4 regions of the Yersinia enterocolitica subsp. enterocolitica genome follow, and region 4 is predicted to be linked to each of the others. Evidence: predicted binding sites of a transcription regulator. Region 4 holds the regulator's gene; each other region holds the start of a gene.

Region 1 (5,296 bases), 2.5 Mb from region 4:
CCTACATAAAACGGCGCACTGAGCACCATTTAGCTGTTCGAGCGGAAAAGATTAGTCAGTTACACTTTTACGTTTACACCAGACCAACACCAGCGTGCCAACCAACCCCACCAGTAACAAGACAATCGGCAAAATCATCAATGCTGTCATGACTTGATTTTCATAGTGCTTAACCAGCGGAATATGGCTAAGTGCAAAGCCTAGCCCCACGACACTCCCCACCCATAGCAGCCCACTGAGCCAGTTAAAGAACTGAAAACGTGTACTGTTTAAGCCGGAAATGCCTGCCAGAGTCGGCAATAAAGTCCGTACAAAAGCCAGGAATCGGCCAATAATCAGCGCCGCCAAACCGTGGCGCACAAACAGGTTATGGGCGCGTTGACGATAATGAACCGGCAGCTGCAACAGCCACCTTTTTACCACTTTGGTATCTCCCAACCACAACCCTTGCAAGTAACTCAGCCAACAACCCAGGCTGGCCGCGGCGGTCAGAATTATCATGGTGGGTAAGAACCCCATGACACCTTTGGCAATTAATGCACCCGCCAATAGCAACAAGCTATCACCGGGGAGGAAAGAAGCCGGTAGCAAACCATTTTCTAAAAAGAGGGTGGTAAAGAGTATGCCGTAAATAACCCAAATCACATTCGGGTCGGCAAGTTTACTAAAATCCTGCTGCCATAAGGCATGAAGGATTTCGCGTAATACATCCATTTCTGTTCCTGTTTGCCTATCATGTGAGGATATTGTTGTGAGGTCTTACCTAGTGTATCCGTAATGGTGCTGATCCACATTGATCTTATCCTCAATAACCAAATTTTTGAGGGTATATATACGTGCTGTTGATACTATTTGTGTAAGAGAGGATTAATGCGCAGGTATTGTCACCGCGCATTAACAAACCCTATCACTCAGAAATTTTACTGCGTAGCTTTGATGCGCTCAAACCCAGCGGTTAAATCGTCCTGCAAATCTTGCACATTTTCCAGTCCAATGTGCAGACGGAACAGTGTGCCTTTGATTCCTTCTCCCTCATATTTGCGGATTGCCCGGATATCCTTGGGTTGATAGCCCAGAATCAAGGACTCAAATCCACCCCATGAGAAAGCCATACTGAAATGGGTAAAGTGGTCGAGATAGGACTCTAACTGTTGCTGAGTTAGCTCTTCTTTTAATTCAAAAGAAAACAGGCCATTGCAGCCAGTAAAATCTCGTTGGTAGAATTCATGCCCTTTACAGCTGGGCAGTGCGGGGTGATAAACCGCAGCAACTTCCGGTCGCTTTGCTAGCCAGTTGGCGATTTCAATACTGTTTTTTTCGTGCTGCTTTAAGCGCACACCCAGTGTACGTAGGCCTCGGCTGGCAAGATAAGCGGTATCGGCATCCACCATTTGCCCCATCAGGTATGAGTCTTCCCGCAGTTGCTCCCAACAACGCTCATTGGCAACCGCAATCCCCAGCATGGCATCGGAATGACCAATAATATATTTAGTGCCTGATTGGATCGAGATATCAATATCAAAATCCAAGGCTTTAAACAGCACCCCAGCCGCCCAAGTATTGTCCATCATGATAATCATTTCAGGAGCAACCGCACGGATAGCTTTCACTATGGCGGGGATATCTTGCACTTCCATGGTGATGGAACCCGGTGATTCAAGGAAAACCACTTTGGTTTCCGGTGTGATTAATGAAGCTATCTCCGCGCCCATCATAGGATCAAAATAAGTGGTGGTGATATTCATGCGCGATAAGATTTTATCGCAAAAACTTTGCGCCGGTTCATAGGCCGAGCCGGTCATCAACAGATGATCGCCAGTGGCAACAAATGACAAAATGGCATTGCTGATAGCCGCGGCACCGCAAGGATAAAGCACACAACCCGCGCCGCCTTCGAGTTCGGTCATGGCTTCTTGCAAGGAGAAGTGGGTTAACGTGCCTCTGCGACCATAGAATAACTCACCATTGCCGCGATTAATCGTGGCATGCTTTTTCGCTTTCACCGAGTCGAATACCAGAGAAGATGCGCGCTGAATAACGGTATTGACCGAGCCTTGGGTGAATTTCTTACTCCTACCTGCGCTAACTAAGGTTGTTGCCAGTTTTTCTGTCGTAGGTTTATTTGCAGACATGTCGCGTTGCCACCTTCTTATCAGCGTGTCCATTATTCTATGGTCAGCATTCATTATAGGAATGTATTTATCCCTTACGTTAGCATGATGATTGTTATGTGAGAGCAGCTTTTACCATGAAAAAAAATCAATAGGGCGACTCGCTGTTTTCTGGAGGTTTGCGATGGAAAAATGTTGTGTAAGTGGCGAAATAGGAAATTTATTAAGGTGTTTTCGTGAGGTGATTCCTTAATAAATATGAGCGTGCCTTATGCAGTTAATCCTTTTTCATCTTTACATAGCATGTCATTCAGTCTTTACAGCCAAGATCGCCTATCCGTTTATCATGCTGGGTAGTCCCTGATATCAGGGCAATTCTTATTTTTTCTCAAAAAATAGGCGCAAATACTAATGATAATTACTATCAATCCCCCATTTGTTTGATATGATCGGCAGCTGATTTCGTCCTTAAATTGATCTGTATATTGGGTGGAGGCACAGCGTGAAAACAGCTGGCAAAAAGATTAAAGATAAATCATTCGTGCAAGGCCGAATGATGAAAGGCGCGATGGCATTATTGCTGGTGGCAGGTTTAACCGGTCATGCATTCGCCGCGCCAGGCAACAGCGGTGCAGTTGCTGCATCTGTTACAACACCAACAACGGCAACATCAACGCCGCTACCTGCGCCGGAAATCACCCCAGTCGCGGCAACGCCTGCTAATGCAGACACTGTTGCCCCTGCCACATCTGCGCCAGCGGTTCAGCCACTCACGGCTCCAGCACCACAAGGGCTGGCAATGGACCTCTCGGTCTGGGGCATGTATCAACATGCCGACGTAGTGGTTAAAGGCGTAATGATTGGTCTGGTACTGGCATCCATCGTGACCTGGACCATTTTGTTCTCCAAAGGTACCGAGTTATTCCGTGCACGTCGCCGCTTACAGCAAGAGCATGAGGTTATCGGCGCGGTTACTGACCTTGATACTGCATCCGAGCGGGCAGCGGCTTTTTCTCCTGAGAGTATCAGCGGCCTGTTACTGCGTGAGGCGCAAAATGAGCGTCTATTATCGGCAGAATCGAACGATAACAACGGTATTAAAGAACGTACTGCTTTTCGTCTGGAGCGCCGAGTGGCGGCCATCAGCCGCCAAATGGGCAAAGGCAACGGTTTCCTGGCAACCATCGGAGCTATTTCTCCGTTTGTCGGCTTGTTTGGTACGGTTTGGGGCATCATGAACAGCTTTATCGGTATTGCCCACTCACAAACAACCAATCTGGCAGTTGTTGCTCCAGGTATTGCAGAAGCATTGTTGGCGACAGCGCTCGGCTTGGTGGCCGCAATCCCTGCGGTAGTTATCTATAATATTTTCGCTCGTTTGATTGGGTCTTACCGTGCTCAGGTAGGGGACGTCGCCGCACAGGTATTATTGCTACTGAGCCGTGATCTTGATTTGAGCAGCAGCGCTGAAGCAAAGTCTCCTAAGCAACCTCATCAATTGCGTGCGGGGTGATTTATGTCCATGCGGATGAACGATAACCTTGATGAAAGCGCTGAACTGCACGAAATTAATGTGACGCCTTTCATTGATGTCATGCTGGTATTGCTGATTATCTTTATGGTGGCAGCGCCATTGGCCACAGTTGATATCAAAGTGGATTTACCGGCATCTTCCGCGGTACCACAGCCGCGGCCAGAGAAACCGGTATTTTTGACTGTTAAGGCTGATAACCAGCTTTATGTTGGCGATCAGCAGGTTGACCGTGAGACACTGGCGGCGGCTCTGGATAAAGTGACCCAATCTAATAAAGAAACCACCATCTTCTTCCAGGCGGATAAAGTGGTGGATTATGAAACTCTGATGAGTGTGATGGATGCACTGCGTAAATCGGGTTATCTCAAGGTCGGGTTAGTCGGTATGGAAGCGGGCGGCGCGAAATAATCAAGCTGGCGCGGTGAATGCTACCGCGCCTAATATTGGAGATTATTTTTTGGGAGTATTACGTCCGACCTCACTTGTTGCTGACTTGCTAATGGCTTGTTGTATGTCACGCATCAGCTCATCAGCATTATGGGCTTCATAATAATTATCTTTACCAACACATTGTCTCCAGTTAATATATTCAGGTTCATTTACATCATCATCCGGTGAATATGCAATGGCAATAAATGCCATTTGAATACCACTACTTATAACCCTCTCACACATCCCTTTCTCTACAAGCGTTTTGCTGATAAAAAGCCCTTTATTTGGTAAAAAATTATCTTGATAAGTATCCACACCATCTGAAAGAATAATCATTAGTTTTCTATGGCGATTATTAGCTTCTTTCTTAAATAGATTATTAGCCGATAGTATCCCCGAGCTTATTAGTGTCCACCCATATGGTTCCATTTTTATTATATTATCTATATTATTAATATATTGTTCCTGCTCTAACGAGTATGCGTTGGAAGCTTGCAGGCAAACATTCTTAGTTCTGACATCACTCATAGGTATATCAATGGTTTGTGCGTTTCCGGTAATTGATTCAATTGTCTTATCATAGTCAATAATATCGCCAATATAATCAAGAAGGAGCAAAGCATTGGAACTTTTTTTTATCTCGTCCGAGAGGTAATTCCCTTTGGGCTTATATATCTTTGATGAAAAAGGAAAATGGCAATATGTTTTTTGCTGTTGATTCTCGAAAACTATTCTCTTTGTTCCCCATGAAAAAGGGATGTAACCTATAGCATTAATATTACTATTATTCATAATAATATCATGCAATTTTCTAAATGCCGATCTTAAGGCATTTATTCGTTCGTGATCATTTGGTTCATTGACATCAAAATTGTACAACATTGAGCCTGAATAGTCAGCGACAAAAATCACATCGGTCAGATCACTGGCTTCTATGGCTTTATTTTTTATGGCCACACCATTATCTGTGATATTAATATCGGTAATCGCGTTGGTGAGGGAGGTTTGAGTTAAAAATTTAGCTGGATAAGCCATAGTAACAGCAGCATTGTATTCAAGATAATAAGTATTATCATTTATATTAATTATGGGTACTGAAAATTCTTTAGAAGGTAAATAGGCATTCGCATAAGATAAAACTAATGCATTATTTTTAATTTGTTGGGGCTCATCCGGTATTGCATTATTTTCGATGGTCAGTGCTAATGTTGCTTGCTCA
Region 2 (5,296 bases), 3.1 Mb from region 4:
CCAGTAAGATAGCTTGTTCTGCCAGTGAATCAGCGGCAGCGGCAGACTCTTCCACCAATGCGGCGTTCTGTTGAGTGGTGCTGTCCATTTCCGAGATAGCCTGACTCACCTGGGTGATACCCCGGCTTTGTTCATCTGAGGCAGAGGCAATTTCAGCCATGATATCGCGTACATGGGTCACTGAGCGGACAATATCTTCCATAGTTTGACCCGCATTTTGTACCAACGATGTACCGGCATTGACTTGAGACACCGACTCTCCAATCAACCCTTCAATTTCTTTTGCTGCCTGTGCACTGCGTTGTGCCAAATTACGTACTTCGCTCGCGACCACAGCAAAACCGCGGCCTTGTTCACCGGCGCGCGCCGCTTCAACTGCGGCATTCAGCGCCAGAATATTAGTCTGGAAAGCAATACTGTTAATCACTGAGGTGATTTCAGAAATGCGTTTAGAACTGCCGGAAATATCGTTCATGGTGCGTACCACATCGTTAACCAGCTTGCCGCCTTGCTGCGCGGTTTGTGATGCTTCCGTCGCTAGCTGATTAGCATGGTGGGCATTATCAGCATTCTGTTTAACCGTAGCATTCAACTGCTCCATACTGGCGGCAGTTTCTTCTACCGCAGCTGCTTGTTGCTCTGTTCGGGATGATAAATCAGTATTGCCAGCGGCAATCTCGCCGGAGGCATGAGACACCTGGCTGACGCCAATGCGAATTTCGTCAATCATGGCACGCAGGTTTTCATTCATTCGGGCGACGGCATTCATCAGCAGGCCCAGTTCATCCGTACGATTGGAGGTGGTTGCTGCGGTTAAATCACCAGTGGCAATGCGCTCGGCCATCGCCAATGTGGTGCGCAGTGGCACAGTAATCTGGCGGGTCATGCGCCATGAAATCAGTAAACCCAATATCAGGGCCGCAATAGCTGCTATAGCTAGCTGCAATTGCGCATTATTGATTTCATCATGAGTACCTTGCAGTTCTTGAGTGAACAAATGCGTCGCCAACTTATTTAATTCATTGGCATTCTCTTCCATCACTTTACCCACTTCCAGCTCTTGCTGATATGCCGGTAAATAGGCTAATACGTTGTCTTTATAGATACTGAGACTGGAAATGACTGGAGCTAATAGTTTTTGCTGATCGGCTGATAGCACCGGCATGAAAGCATTCGCCGCGCTGTTGGCAATATTGATTGAGGTAATCAATGAAGACTCTGCATCCTGGTTGCGATCCAGTAATAAACCTCGCGCGTTATAGCGCACGGTCATTAACTTTTGGTTCATTTCCGCCAGCAGAATCTGGGTGTTGGTATCAGCACCCTCATTAAGCAAACTTTGCTGTAACTCATTGAGGTTCTTCTGGGTTTCAGAAATATTCCAACTTTTGCGTACATCGTCCTTATGAGCCACCGCATTAACAAAATTGCTCTGTTGTTGCAGATATTCGTCTACCACATCGGCAATGCTACTGATTGTCTTGCGGTTGTTTTCCGACCAGCCAAGGCTTTCGCTTTGAGTTAATAGATTTTTTATATTATTGATATGTTGAGAGTTTTCTTTAATATATTGCAGGTCATAGGTACGTTCATATAACGCACGGTTATATTTCGCCTGATTAGCCTCATCATTAATTTTGTAGCTCAAATCGACTTTATAAGCATGTTCTTCAATGACGGAGAAATGATATGCGGTGGTACCAGCGATGATCCCAACCAATAACAACATCAGGAAAAAGCTTAACCCCAGCTTTTTACCGACTTTCACGTTTTCAAAGTGACCAAAAACTTTGCTAAATGCTGCCATGTTCTTCTCCGTTGTACGGTGTTTTTGCTGCAAATCAATCAGCGTAGGTGAGTTTGGGGAGGTCTAATTATTAGAGGATTTCGGGGAACTGGCGGTATGTGGGGCAGCCTTGGCAAGAGTGCTTTTCCCAAACGCAATACCCGTCATACTTCAAGTTGCATGTGCGTTGACCGCCTTCCTGTAACTCGAATTATTTAGGGTTATAGTTCATGGACTTAATATCCATGAGTACCAGTGACCTTCTTGTACATTCTATCGGCAAGAATTGACTAAACTTTAGCAATAAAAAATGCCAGCAAGAGGGCCTTGCTGGCATATATCTTTCGAACTTGAAGCTATAGGGTGTAGCTGCTTTCGTTACTTAGCTTGAGCGAAGCGCGCGGCTGCTTCGTCCCAGTTAACCACGTTCCAGAATGCTTTGATGTAGTCTGGGCGGCGGTTTTGGAATTTCAGATAGTAAGCGTGTTCCCACACATCCAGGCCCACAATTGGGAAACCTGATGCGCCAGAAACAGCTTCACCCATCAGCGGGCTGTCTTGGTTAGCAGTCGAAACAACAGCCAGTTTGCCGTCGTCTTTCAGTACCAGCCAGGCCCAGCCTGAACCGAAACGTGTTGCCGCAGCAGCTTCAAATTTCTCTTTGAAGCTGTCAACGCTGCCGAAGTCGCGCTCAATAGCCGCTTTCAGGTCACCGGCTAAGGTGGTGCCCAGTTTCAGGCCTTTCCAGAACAAGCTGTGGTTAGCATGGCCACCGGCGTTATTACGCATAAAGGTACGTTTTTCAGCCGGGACTTTGTCCAGATCTTTGATCAGATCTTCAACACTGAATTTAGCCAGCTCAGGGAAGCTTTCCAACACCGTGTTTGCATTGTTAACATAGGTTTGGTGGTGTTTGGTGTGATGGATTTCCATCGTCTGCTTATCGAAGTGTGGTTCCAGGGCGTCATAAGCATAAGGCAGGGATGGCAGTGAGTAACTCATAATCATCGTCTCCGTAGGTGTAGGGCGGCACAAAAAAAGTAAGCACCGCGTAAGCATTCGGATCATTATAGTTAATTAAATGATATTGAAAATGATTATCAATGCCGTACTTATTGTGTGGTCTTTCTATTCCTGAATCCGATTTGGGTGGGTATACACCGTTGCCCGGCCGGGTTTACTGAAGCCAACCAAGGTGAGATTACACCGCTCGGCTACCTCAACTGCTAAGGTTGTTGCAGCTGAAACAGCAAATAAAATCTCGGCTCCACACATAGCCGTTTTCTGCACCATCTCATAACTGGCGCGGCTGGAAACCAGCACCGCGCCTTGCTGCCACGGCTGTTTAGCTCGAACCCCCAGCAGCTTATCCAGCGCCACATGACGACCCACATCTTCACAGCCACCTAATAATTCGCCTTGAGGATTAATCCAGGCGGCAGCATGGGTACAGCCGGTTAGTTGACCCACTGTTTGCACTTGTTTGAGCTGTGCCAGCGCATTATCGAGTTGATTCAAATTAAAGGTCTGAGTGAAAGGCAGGGGGGCGATGGGGCGGAAAATATCGTCCAGTTGTTCGATACCACAAACTCCACACCCAGTGCGGCCAGCCATAGCTCGGCGGCGTTCTTTTAAACCTGCAAAACGGCGGCTGGAGAGTTCAATGTTAACTTCTATGCCATTACAGCTGGGTGTGACATCAATGGCATAGATTTCTTGTGGCGCGGTAATAATGCCTTCTGACAACGAAAACCCCAGCGCGAAAGCCTCTAAATCCTTAGGGGTCGCCATCATCACCACATGAGAAATGCCGTTGTATACCAGCGCTACCGGCACTTCTTCTGCCAGCCAATCCAATTGCGGTTCTGCCATGTGATGGCGCTGTAGCACGTTAAGTTGCCTGGCACCGCAAATTTCGGTGGAGAGGTCAATATCTGAAGGTTTGATCTGGCTCACTATGCGGCCCTGAAAGTTATAACCCATAATCACAATGTGGTAACATTCACATTAAGAATGGTATGGGTATAATTCCATTTATATAGAAATGTATCCCACACCGATAAAGGTGATATTGCGTCAGCGATTTTAGCGCTTCTGGTTTTGTTGAGGGAAGCGCGAACTGAATTTTAAATTCATACAATGTGACAATGAATGAAGGAGAGACCCATGCAGGTCAGCAGAAGGCAGTTCTTTAAGATCTGCGCTGGCGGTATGGCAGGAACCACGGTCGCGGCACTTGGCTTTACGCCGTCGGTGGCGCTGGCGGAAACGCGCAATTATAAGTTGCTGCGCGCCCGTGAAACGCGGAATACCTGCACATATTGCTCCGTCGGTTGCGGGCTTTTGATGTATAGCCTCGGCGATGGTGCTAAAAACGCCAAAGAGAGTATTTTCCACATTGAAGGGGACCCGGATCATCCGGTCAACCGTGGTGCGCTGTGCCCTAAAGGTGCGGGGCTGGTGGATTTTATTCACAGCGAAAGCCGCTTGAAATACCCAGAATATCGCGCGCCAGGTTCAGACAAATGGCAGCGAATCACTTGGAATGATGCATTTGACCGCATTGCCAAGCTGATGAAAGAAGACCGGGACGCTAATTTCATTAAGACCAACGATGCGGGCGTGACCGTCAACCGTTGGCTGAGTACCGGTATGCTGTGTGCTTCTGCATCCAGTAATGAGACGGGTTATCTGACCCAGAAATTTAGTCGCGCTCTCGGCATGCTTGCCGTAGACAACCAAGCACGTGTCTGACACGGACCAACGGTAGCAAGTCTTGCTCCAACATTTGGTCGCGGTGCGATGACCAACCACTGGGTTGACATCAAGAACGCAGACTTAATTATCGTCATGGGCGGTAATGCGGCAGAAGCGCATCCGGTGGGGTTCCGCTGGGCGATGGAAGCCAAAATCCACAACAATGCCAAGTTGCTGGTGATAGACCCACGCTTTACCCGTACTGCATCGGTGGCTGACTTCTACACGCCCATCCGTTCCGGTAGCGATATTGCGTTCCTGTCCGGCGTGTTGTTGTATCTGATGACCAACAACAAAATTAATCGCGAATACGTCGAAGCTTATACCAACGCCAGCTTGCTGGTGCGGGAAGACTATACCTTTGATGAGGGTTTATTCAGTGGTTATGACGCCGAAAACCGCAAATACGATAAAACCACCTGGAATTACCAGTTGGATGAAAACGGCTTTGCCAAACGCGATGTCACATTACAAGACCCGCGCTGTGTGTGGAACTTGCTGAAAGAACACGTCAGCCGTTACACGCCAGAGGTGGTTTCCAACATCTGCGGTACGCCAAAAGAAGATTTCTTGCAGGTTTGCGAATATCTCGCCGAAACCAGTGCGTCCAATAAAACTGCCACGTTCCTGTATGCGCTGGGCTGGACACAGCACTCGGTTGGTGCGCAGAACATCCGCACTATGGCGATGATCCAGTTGCTGCTGGGCAATATGGGGATGGCAGGGGGCGGTATTAACGCCTTGCGCGGTCAC
Region 3 (5,296 bases), 4.0 Mb from region 4:
GGCCGTGTCCCTAACGGTAAATTACTGGATGCAGGTCAGGCTGGCGTTGAAGTTGACGAACGTGGCTTTATCCACGTTGATAAACAACTGCGTACCAACGTACCGCACATCTTTGCTATCGGTGACATCGTGGGTCAGCCAATGCTGGCACATAAAGGTGTTCACGAAGGCCATGTTGCTGCTGAAGTTATCTCCGGCATGAAGCATTACTTCGATCCGAAAGTTATTCCATCCATTGCGTACACTGAACCAGAAGTCGCATGGGTTGGTTTGACCGAGAAAGAAGCCAAAGAAAAGGGCATCAGCTACGAAACCTCCACCTTCCCGTGGGCGGCATCAGGTCGTGCTATCGCGTCTGATTGTGCAGACGGTATGACCAAATTGATTTTCGACAAAGAAACACACCGTATCATCGGTGGTGCAATTGTCGGGACTAACGGTGGTGAACTGTTAGGTGAAATCGGTCTGGCAATCGAGATGGGTTGTGATGCTGAAGATATCGCATTAACTATCCATGCTCACCCAACGTTGCATGAATCTGTCGGCCTGGCAGCAGAAATCTACGAAGGTAGCATTACTGACTTGCCTAACCCGAAAGCGAAAAAGAAATAAGTTTTCGCTGACGCAGTAAGATAATAGACGGCTCCTGAATAGGGGCCGTTTGAGGTTAATGACAAAGTGCCCGTAACGGTGAAAACAGGCAGATCGTAAAGACGCCGTAAACCCCTCCCTGGCGCGGACGCTTTACTCTTCTACCTGCCTTCACCTTGCAAGATCGAGTCCTTGAGGTTTGTCAGCAGTCTGAGACGGCTCCTGAATAGGGGGCGTTTTTTTGTTTAAGGGATGGTATAAATCAGGCGCTTTTGATCGCTTAGTTTTTAACGATCAATAACTTTAGCGATCAATAATTTTAGCGATCAAAGATAACCCCAACTCGTAATTGGCTGGGCGAAATATCGAAAGTGCGGCGCAACGCCGTAGCGAAATTCGCCGGGCTGGTATAACCCGCAATAGTTGCCGCTTGATCGATAGTGATCCCTTCTTTCTGGATAGCCAGCATGGCGCGCTTTAAACGGCAATGGCGTAAATACTCAAATACCGTAATGTTGTAGCTTTCACGAAAACGCCGCTGCAAAGTGCTTTGACTCATATTGACCAAACGCGCCAATTCACTCATCGATAGATGGTCTGCCTCGCCACTTTCCAGCCAATCACGTACTTGCTGGATTCGATTCATGCCACGTAAAGAGACTTTATTTTGCTGTAACGCCTGCTGCTCCAGCGAACTGAATGCTTCGATAATTAAGCCAATACATTGTGTTTCACAATGCAAACGTTCCAGTGGAGTTGCAAAGGGCGGAGCACTCGCTATTTTCTGGGCGATGGCTTGGGCGTGAACTGATGGCCGCCATAAATGAATCGCCAGATGTTGCTGAGTAAAGTTGTATAACGTATCCCAAGAACCGGCTTGCGGTAATAGATCGCCATACAGCCATTCACGGTCAAAGGTGAGGGTCAGAGTGCGCTCATGGCTATTGTTCTTACCGTGGCGAGTAAATAGGGTGTTTTCAGTCAGGGAAACCAGTGAGGCATCGCCCTTTTCCTGCAAATGCAGTTCTTTACCGCCAAATGAGATATGTGCACTGCCACTGACCACAATTGCTAGCTTCAGCGCCGGATTGAGCTGATTCTGAGTTTTGATATCGTAGAGGTTAGTCACATTCGCGGTATGCAGGATCAGATGCGGATTCAGACGTAATACTTGAAAATCGCCATACAAAACCGGATCAGTGGACAATGACTTCGCGCCACTCAGTTGATAGTCGCTGGCCACCAGATTTGACTGTTGCACAATTTGGTCGCGATAAATCGGTTTGGATGACGGGGAAATATTGCGCAACTTGTTTTTCTTCACCGCCGACATGATGGCCTCTCTAAAGATATTCATGTTTTGACAACATTGACTTTATAACAAAGGGTTTTGCTGTTTGCACAAACCATTTTTCTGATGGCAAATGTAACAATTAGCCAGATGAATTGATAATGAAAATAATTATCAATCTTGTTCGTTTTTGTTGCCCTATGAATAGATTGGCAGAGACTTTCCTCTGCTGACATTTGCTGTGGGCGTTTGCATCGGGGAAAGTGTAATGAAAGTAAAATGGCAGCGGCGCTCTCTGACGACCTTAGCGAGCTTGATTGGTATCTGCATTTCGACTCCGCTTTGGGCGCAGACACAAGATACCACTCAGGCAGGGTCTGATACAGCCGCAACACAACAAAAAGAAACAACGGCGACTGACAACAAAGCAACCACTGGCGATACCTTGGTAGTCACGGCCCAGCAGCAAGTCCGTCAAGCACTTGGCGCCTCGACTATCACGGCGGAAGATATCCGCAAACGACCTCCAGCTAATGATTTGTCTGAAATTATCCGTACCATGCCTGGCGTTAACCTCTCCGGTAACTCAGCCAGCGGTCAGCGCGGGAATAACCGCCAGATCGATATTCGCGGCATGGGGCCTGAAAATACCCTAATTATGATTGATGGCATTCCCGTTTCGAGCCGCAATGCGGTGCGTTATGGCTGGCGTGGTGAGCGCGATACCCGTGGTGATACCAACTGGGTTCCGGCGAATATGGTTGAGAAAATCGAAGTATTACGTGGGCCAGCCGCCGCGCGCTATGGTAATGGTGCCGCCGGTGGGGTGGTGAATATCATCACCAAACAGCCGGACAAAGAACTGCATGGCAGTTGGAATGCTTACATGAATCTGCCGCAACATAGCGAAGAGGGCGCGACCCGTCGTACTGACTTCAGCCTGTTGGGGCCACTCAGTGATACCGTCAGTTTCCGTTTATACGGTGGATACAATAAAACTGATGCTGATGATTGGGATATTAACCAAGGCCATGAATCTGCCCGAACCGGTAATCAGGCTGGCACATTGCCTGCTGGGCGTGAAGGGGTTCGTAATAAAGATATCAACGGGTTACTGCGTTGGGAGTTTGCGCAGGGCCAATCCCTGGAGTTCGAGGCGGGCTATAGCCGTCAGGGGAATATTTATGCTGGTGATACACAAAATACCAACAGCAATGCCATTGTGCGCAGCCTATATGGCGCGGAAACCAACGTGATGTATCGCGATAATTTCTCGTTAACGCACCGTGGTTTTTGGGATAACGGTGTCAGTACCACCTCCTATGTACAGTATGAAAATACCCGCAACTCACGTATTAATGAGGGGCTGGCAGGGGGTACCGAGGGTATCTTCTCAAATAATTATTTCAGTACAATCAAGCTGGACAACTATCTGGCCCATTCCGAGGTTAACCTGCCATTTGAGTTAGGGGTTAATCAAGTGCTGACTGTCGGTGCGGAATGGAATGACCAGAAAATGAATGACCCGACTTCCAACACCCAGACGACGACTGAGGGTGGCAGTGTCAGTGGTTTAACGGGAACAGGCCGAAATACGCGCACCTCAGCACAGATAGCGTCGGTGTTTGTTGAAGATAATATCGAGCTGACAGACACCACAATGCTGACCCCAGCGCTGCGTTTTGACCATCACAGTACCGCAGGGAGCAATTGGAGTCCGGGGTTAAACCTGTCACAGGAACTGGGCGATTACTTCACCATGAAAATGGGGATTGCCCGCGCCTATAAAGCGCCAAACCTCTATCAAACCAACCCAAATTATCTGCTGTATAGCCGTGGTCAGGGTTGCTATGGCGGCGGCGGCAGTTGTTACTTGATGGGTAATGACGATTTGTCAGCAGAAACCAGCGTCAACAAAGAGATCGGTTTCGAATTCCATGATGATGGCATTATTGCGGGTATCACTTATTTCCGTAACGATTACCGTAATAAGATTGAGCCAGGTTTAGTCTCCCTGGGGACAGCTAATGGCGGTACCGGAACTTATGCTAATTCCGATATTTTCAAATGGGAAAATGTGCCGAAAGCCTTGGTTGAAGGGCTGGAAGGTAACCTGACGGTACCCTTCACTGACACGGTGCAATGGAGCAGTAACCTGACCTACATGCTGGAGTCGAAGAACAAATCTACCGGTGATTACTTATCTATCACACCGGAGTTTACCCTGAACAGCTCAGTGAATTGGCAGGCTACGGATGATTTGTCCTTACTGTCTACCGTGACATGGTATGGGCGTCAGAAACCGAAGAAATATGACTATCAGGGTCTGCCAGTCACCGGTACGGCGCGCAATGAAGTTAGTCCGTACGCCATCTTTGGTCTGAGCGCCAGCTACACAGTGACCAAAAATGTCAGTGTGACCACCGGTATTGAAAACTTGTTCGATAAACGCCAGTTCCGTGAGGGTAATGCCCAGAACGTCGCAAATATCGCCGGTGCCGGTGCAGCAACCTATAATGAGCCTGGCCGGACATATTTTATTAGCTTGAATACCCAGTTTTAACCGTTAGGAAAATCACCTAAAAATAGTGGTTTTTCATAGCAATAACGGAGTTGATAAGCGGGGAAATGTACCGAATGGGTCGTAGCGGCTTAGGCCGCCGGAGCGCCCATCGGTGCAGTCGCCCCGCCAGTCACCGGGCTATTAAATCCGCTTTACCCGAAAATGCAGGAACCGTCATTATCGGCTGTTTCTGCTTCATTTATCGCCACAATATTTTCTCCTCCTCATTCCGCGTTCTAAAAGCCCTATCAACAGCACGAGATTTTCACCGAGAGATGGTATCCATTCCTAATGTATGGTTATTATGCGGGGAGGTTTTGCGGATATTTGCCCTCTTGCAAGGGGCTAACTGAGAGCGGTTATCAATAGTTCAGGTGATTACACTGTGCTCAACGATTCAGCAAAAATTTAATGTTGCTTTTATGTGAACGAATTAACACTGAGTTCAAATACTGGTATGCTGGCTGAGCGAAACTGGGCATCTTACCTTACACCTGGTGCATCATTGATGATGGCTGGTGACTACAGATAAGCCAAGAAAAATATATGACAATAAAAGCGAGGAGAGAGTCGTGCTAGAAGAATACCGTAAGCACGTGGCCGAGCGTGCCGCTGAGGGTATCGTCCCCAAGCCATTAGATGCATCACAAATGGCAGCGCTGGTTGAATCATTAAAAAATCCGCCGGCGGGCGAAGATGAATTCCTGTTAGATCTGCTGATTAACCGTGTCCCCCCCGGTGTTGATGAAGCAGCTTATGTTAAAGCCGGTTTTCTGGCGGCCATAGCCAAAGGTGAAGCCCACTCCCCACTGATTACCCCTGAGAAAGCAATTGAACTGCTTGGTACCATG
Region 4 (5,296 bases):
GCACTTTGCCCAAACCGGCTGCTGAGGCGGCGGCGCAGCGTTTTGCATTACTTGGCTTGAAGTTGGGTGCAACGGGGTTCCCGATTAAAACCTTGATTCAGCCGTCTGCCTTTAAAGGTGACTTAGCCGTTTCAGGCGCATATGAGCTGAAAATCGGTGAAAAGGGCGCGCAAGTGATTGGTTTTGACCCAACAGGTGTGTTTTACGGCCTGCAATCCATTCTTTCTTTAGTACCGACTGATGGTAGCAAGAAGATTGCGACATTGGATGCCAAAGATGCGCCACGCTTTGAATACCGTGGTGTTTTCCTGGATGTAGGGCGTAACTTCAAAACTAAAGATGCAGTATTGCGTTTGCTTGATCAGATGGCCGCTTACAAGCTGAACAAATTCCACTTCCATCTGAGTGATGATGAAGGCTGGCGTATTGAGATACCAGGCCTGCCAGAACTGACCGATGTGGGCAGCAAGCGTTGCCACGATTTAACGGAAAACACCTGCTTACTGCCGCAATTGGGCTCAGGCCCGGATAGCAATAATTTGGGCTCGGGTCACTTTACCCGTGATGATTACATCGACATTTTGAAATACGCGAAAGCCCGCCAAATTGAGGTCATTCCTGAGATTGATATGCCCGCCCACGCGCGTGCAGCCGTCGTCTCGATGGAAGCTCGTTACAACAATTTGATGAAGCAGGGTAAGGAAAAAGAAGCCAACGAGTTCCGCCTGGTTGACCCGACAGATGATTCCAACACGACTTCTGTTCAGTTCTATGAACGCAAAAGTTATCTCAACCCATGTCTGGATTCGTCTAAACGTTTTGTCGACAAAGTGATCGGCGAAATGGCGCAGATGCACAAAGAAGCCGGTATGCCATTGACCACCTGGCATTTTGGTGGTGATGAGGCGAAGAACATCCGTCTGGGGGCAGGGTTCCAGGATAAAAATGGCACCATTGAGCCGGGCAAGGGCATTATTGATAAAAGTGTGGAAGATAAGCCGTGGGCTAAATCGCAAGTTTGTCAGGATATGGTCAAGCAAGGCAAAATTCAGGATGTTGAGCATCTTTCCAGCCACTTTGCGATTGAAGTCAGCAAGTTGGTGAATGCCCATGGCATTGAGAAAATGCAAGCCTGGCAAGATGGCCTTAAAGATGCCAAGTCGTCGAAAGACTTTGCCACTAAACGTGTTGGCGTTAACTTCTGGGATACTCTCTATTGGGGCGGCGCTGACTCAATCAATGATTGGGCCAATAAAGGCTATGAAGTGGTCGCGTCGAATCCGGATTATGTCTATTTCGACATGCCATATGAAGTTAACCCAAATGAGCGCGGTTATTACTGGGCGACTCGCTTCAGCGACGAAGCCAAAGTCTTTAGTTTCGCGCCGGATAATATGCCACAAAACGCGGAAACATCGGTCGACCGTGACGGTAATCATTTCAGTGCTAAAAGTGATAAACCTTGGCCGGGTGTGCACGGTATTTCCGTTCAATCATGGAATGAAACAGTACGAACTGATGAACAAATGGAATACATGATTTTCCCTCGAGTATTACCACTGGCCGAACGTGCCTGGCATCGTGCGTCTTGGGAGCAGGATTATAAAGCCGGTCGTGAGTACCAAGGTGGCGTAACGCATAGGGTTGACACCAAGGCGTTGAGTTCCGATTGGCAGCGTTTTGCCAATATTATGGGCCAACGTGAATTGGCGAAACTGGATAAAGCCGGAGTGGCTTATCGCTTGCCAGTTCCAGGGGCGCGAGTTGTTGGCGGGGAATTGGAAGCTAATATCTCCTTACCGGGTCTGATTATCGAGTATTCCACTGATGGCGGAAAACAATGGCAGCAGTATGATGCCAAAGCACAACCGAAAGTCAGTGGCGACGTATTGATTCGTTCCACCAGCCCGGATGGTAAACGTAGTAGTCGTGCGGAGCCGGTTAAGGTTTGATTATTGCTGTCAAAGTGCTGTGTCTGATGTTAACTCCTGTTTGCTGAGGTTTAGGTAAACACTATTAAGTGAAGTTGAGTTGATGGTTTTCCCCCGGCAAGTCCGGGGTTTTTTTTGTTTTAAATTTATGGAGGTAGCAATAGGGTGTATACCCAAAGTCATTGGAATTGCAGATAAGTGGGGTGGCAAGCGAATAAATCACCTACGTCAGTGATTAGGGGGAATTAGAATAACTAACAACCCAGCGGCTTCAAGGGTGAAGGGTATAAATAAGAATGACCACCTGACTCCCAACCGAGTTGCACTTGGGTAACTGAGCGGGAAAGGCGGCCATCTTGCGGATTATTTATTTCAGCAGCGCTTAAAATCTTTATAAGTCAACGCGATAAAACGACATTATCTTTTATCGTGCGCAGATTCATTTTCACGGCAATCGCCGCTTTCACAGTGGCCGTACAGATACAGACTGTGATTGGTCAGCTTGATACCATGTTGTTTAGCAATTTCACGTTGAAGCGATTCAATGGATTCATTACTAAATTCGATCACTTTGCCGCAATCCAGGCAAATCAGATGATCGTGATGATGTTGCTGCGTCAGCTCAAAGACTGATTTGCCGCCTTCGAAATTATGGCGGGTAACAATACCGGCATCATCAAACTGGTTCAGTACACGGTAAACCGTTGCTAAACCAATTTCTTCACCGATATCGATCAGCTTTTTATAAAGATCTTCCGCGCTGACGTGATGGCACACCGGATCTTGCAACACTTCCAGAATTTTAAGCCGTGGCAGTGTTACTTTAAGGCCTGCGTTTTTTAAGGCTTTGTTGTTGTCAGTCATGCGGATTCAGTCCTGTTACTATCGATTCAAATTAAGGCTGTTCAGCCTATGACATCCGTGGCGCAATATTCTCAATTGCGTCTCATTATAGAACTGCTAGCCCCAAATGAAAACCGTGGTTGTTAACAAAGATATAATTGCACACTTTGCCCGATTAATCATGCAATGTATTGATGAATGGGATTGTTGCATAATTTAAGTATATGACTGCAAAGTATAAGGTTACAAATTTGTAGCAGTTTATTTTCATTTTGCACGGATGAAAGTGCGGATTTGTGGGTGGCTTAACAGAGTATAACCAGAGGGATAGAAGCAACGGAAACGCGTGGCAATATTAAATTTCATCCCCGCGTTTCCGACATGACAAATTAACCGGTAATTTCGGCCAGATTCAGTTCTTCGCTGATCTGTTTTACCCAAGCTTCAACGCGCTCATTTGTCAATTCTGGCTGACGATCTTCATCAATGGCTAAACCAATAAAGTGATCGTCATCCGCCAAGCCTTTAGACGCTTCAAAGTGGTAGCCAGCGGTTGGCCAGTGACCGACGATAGCAGCACCGCGTGGTTCGATGATATCGCGCACGGTTCCCATCGCATCACAGAAATATTCTGCATAATCTTCCTGATCGCCACAGCCAAATATAGCCACCAATTTGCCGTTGAAATCAATTTCTTCCAGTGTCGGGAAGAAATCATCCCAATCACATTGAGCTTCACCGTAATACCAGGTTGGGATGCCGATGAGCAGAATATCAAAGCCTTCTAAATCTTCTTTAGTGCTTTTGGCAATGTCGTGAACCTCAGCAACATCTTTACCCAGTTGCTTTTGGATCATCTTGGCAATGTTTTCGGTATTGCCAGTATCGCTGCCAAAGAAAATGCCTACAGTTGCCATATAACTTAATACCTTTTAAATTCAAATTGTTATGCAAATTACTGAGCGTTTGGCCCAATAATATAACACATGTATAGGGCCATATAGTGCCAGAAAACCTCGTCCGGCCGATATCAAGATTATGCGATATTAAATTTTTGTGAGTGGCTCAACCTTATAACCTCATTGCCGATAACAGCGGTGTAACCGAATGGTTGCAATTTGCAGTGAAGGAGAACAAACATGCAGTTTTTAAGAAATATTTCTATCAGAGCCGCGTTACTTTGGGTGCTTGGGGCATTTTGCCTGCTATGGGGCGGTGTATCTGGTTATACGTTGCTATCGCTGAATCAACTGACTCAATCCTCTAATGCTAATAGTGTGTTGGTTGAAAACATGAATTTGGTCAATCAGGGGACGGATCAATATTTTCGGATGGTGACACGTCTTGCCCGCTCAGTCGATTACCGTCAGAGCGGCAATATTGCGGATGCAGATAAGGAACTCAAATCATCCAATGCAGCACTTGAAAATCTGAAACAGAAGTTGGCGCAGTTTAAAGCCATTGACCATGCACAGATTGATCCTACATTGGTAAATGGGGTGATTGATGGGTGGAGCGGATTAATTGATCAAGGTGTCACTCCGCTGTATCAGGCGGCAATGGCGAACAATAGCGCGGCCTATCAGGATTTAGCTAAAAAGACAGTGCCAGCGCTGAGCCGGCAATATGGCTCTGTTGCGGAGAATTTTAATCAAGCTGCATCCAAGGCTATCGGGGTGGCTAAAGAGCAGTTTGCTCACCTGACAAAAGTGAGCAGCATGACATTAATTTCTGCTTTAGTGGCCGGATTAGTGATTTTACTGGCAACCGATCGCTACCTGTTGGCTAACCTGGTTCGCCCATTGGATGATATTCGTGCACATTTTCGCGTGATTGCTTCCGGCCAGCTGGGCCAGCCCATTACCGATTTTGGTCGTAATTGCGTTGGCAAATTGTTTCCGCTGCTACGTGATGTGCAAGCCAGTTTGGCCAATACGGTAAAAGCTATCCGCAGTAGCACTGATGGGATTTATCACGGGGCGGCAGAAATTTCAGCCGGTAATACAGATTTATCATCGCGAACTGAGCAGCAGGCCGCCGCATTGGAAGAGACGGCCGCCAGTATGGAGCAGTTGACGGCAACGGTGAAACATAACGCAGATAATGCGCATCATGCCAGCCAATTGGCAGCTAATGCTTCTATTACCGCCAAAAAAGGCGGGGCGCTGGTGGCTGATGTGGTTCATACCATGGATGAGATTTCAGCCAGTTCACGTAAGATAGCTGAAATTACAACAGTGATTAACAGTATCGCTTTCCAGACTAATATTCTGGCACTGAATGCTGCCGTTGAAGCGGCCAGAGCAGGTGAACAAGGTCGCGGTTTCGCGGTGGTTGCCAGTGAAGTCCGTAATTTGGCCCAGCGCAGTGCTCAAGCGGCAAAAGAGATTGATAGCTTGATAACCGAGTCCGTTAACCGGGTGAGTAGTGGTTCGGCTTTGGTAGAAAGTGCCGGGATAACTATGGATGAAATTGTTCGTTCCATCACCAATGTCACCGATTTAATGGGTGAGATAGCATCG

The links. Region 4 encodes Fur, which represses iron uptake genes when iron is present. Its sites were predicted from a motif close to ATAATAATGAGAACNACTATCAA; they were not measured.
Positions count from the first base shown of each region.
Region 1: a site for Fur is predicted at 2,517-2,539, ahead of exbB (tol-pal system-associated acyl-CoA thioesterase). Genes of this name have one in related genera too.
Region 2: a site for Fur is predicted at 2,868-2,890, ahead of sodA (superoxide dismutase [Mn]). Genes of this name have one in related genera too.
Region 3: a site for Fur is predicted at 2,038-2,060, ahead of FGL26_RS19615 (TonB-dependent siderophore receptor). Genes of this name have one in related genera too.

Region 1 is NZ_LR590469.1:2,642,681-2,647,976, reverse strand. It holds gene FGL26_RS12635 (DedA family protein) at 52-714, opposite strand; gene metC (cystathionine beta-lyase) at 921-2,132, opposite strand; gene exbB (tol-pal system-associated acyl-CoA thioesterase) at 2,614-3,624, shown strand; gene exbD (TonB system transport protein ExbD) at 3,628-4,053, shown strand; gene FGL26_RS12615 (pilus assembly protein) at 4,096-5,296, opposite strand, start outside.
Region 2 is NZ_LR590469.1:3,239,427-3,244,722, reverse strand. It holds gene FGL26_RS15440 (methyl-accepting chemotaxis protein) at 1-1,807, opposite strand, end outside; gene sodA (superoxide dismutase [Mn]) at 2,165-2,788, opposite strand; gene fdhD (formate dehydrogenase accessory sulfurtransferase FdhD) at 2,915-3,769, opposite strand; gene fdnG (formate dehydrogenase-N subunit alpha) at 3,953-5,296, shown strand, end outside.
Region 3 is NZ_LR590469.1:4,163,430-4,168,725, forward strand. It holds gene lpdA (dihydrolipoyl dehydrogenase) at 1-612, shown strand, start outside; gene FGL26_RS19610 (helix-turn-helix transcriptional regulator) at 911-1,924, opposite strand; gene FGL26_RS19615 (TonB-dependent siderophore receptor) at 2,151-4,445, shown strand; gene acnB (bifunctional aconitate hydratase 2/2-methylisocitrate dehydratase) at 5,018-5,296, shown strand, end outside.
Region 4 is NZ_LR590469.1:120,406-125,701, forward strand. It holds gene FGL26_RS00605 (beta-N-acetylhexosaminidase) at 1-1,952, shown strand, start outside; gene fur (ferric iron uptake transcriptional regulator) at 2,349-2,795, opposite strand; gene fldA (flavodoxin FldA) at 3,164-3,691, opposite strand; gene FGL26_RS00620 (methyl-accepting chemotaxis protein) at 3,914-5,296, shown strand, end outside.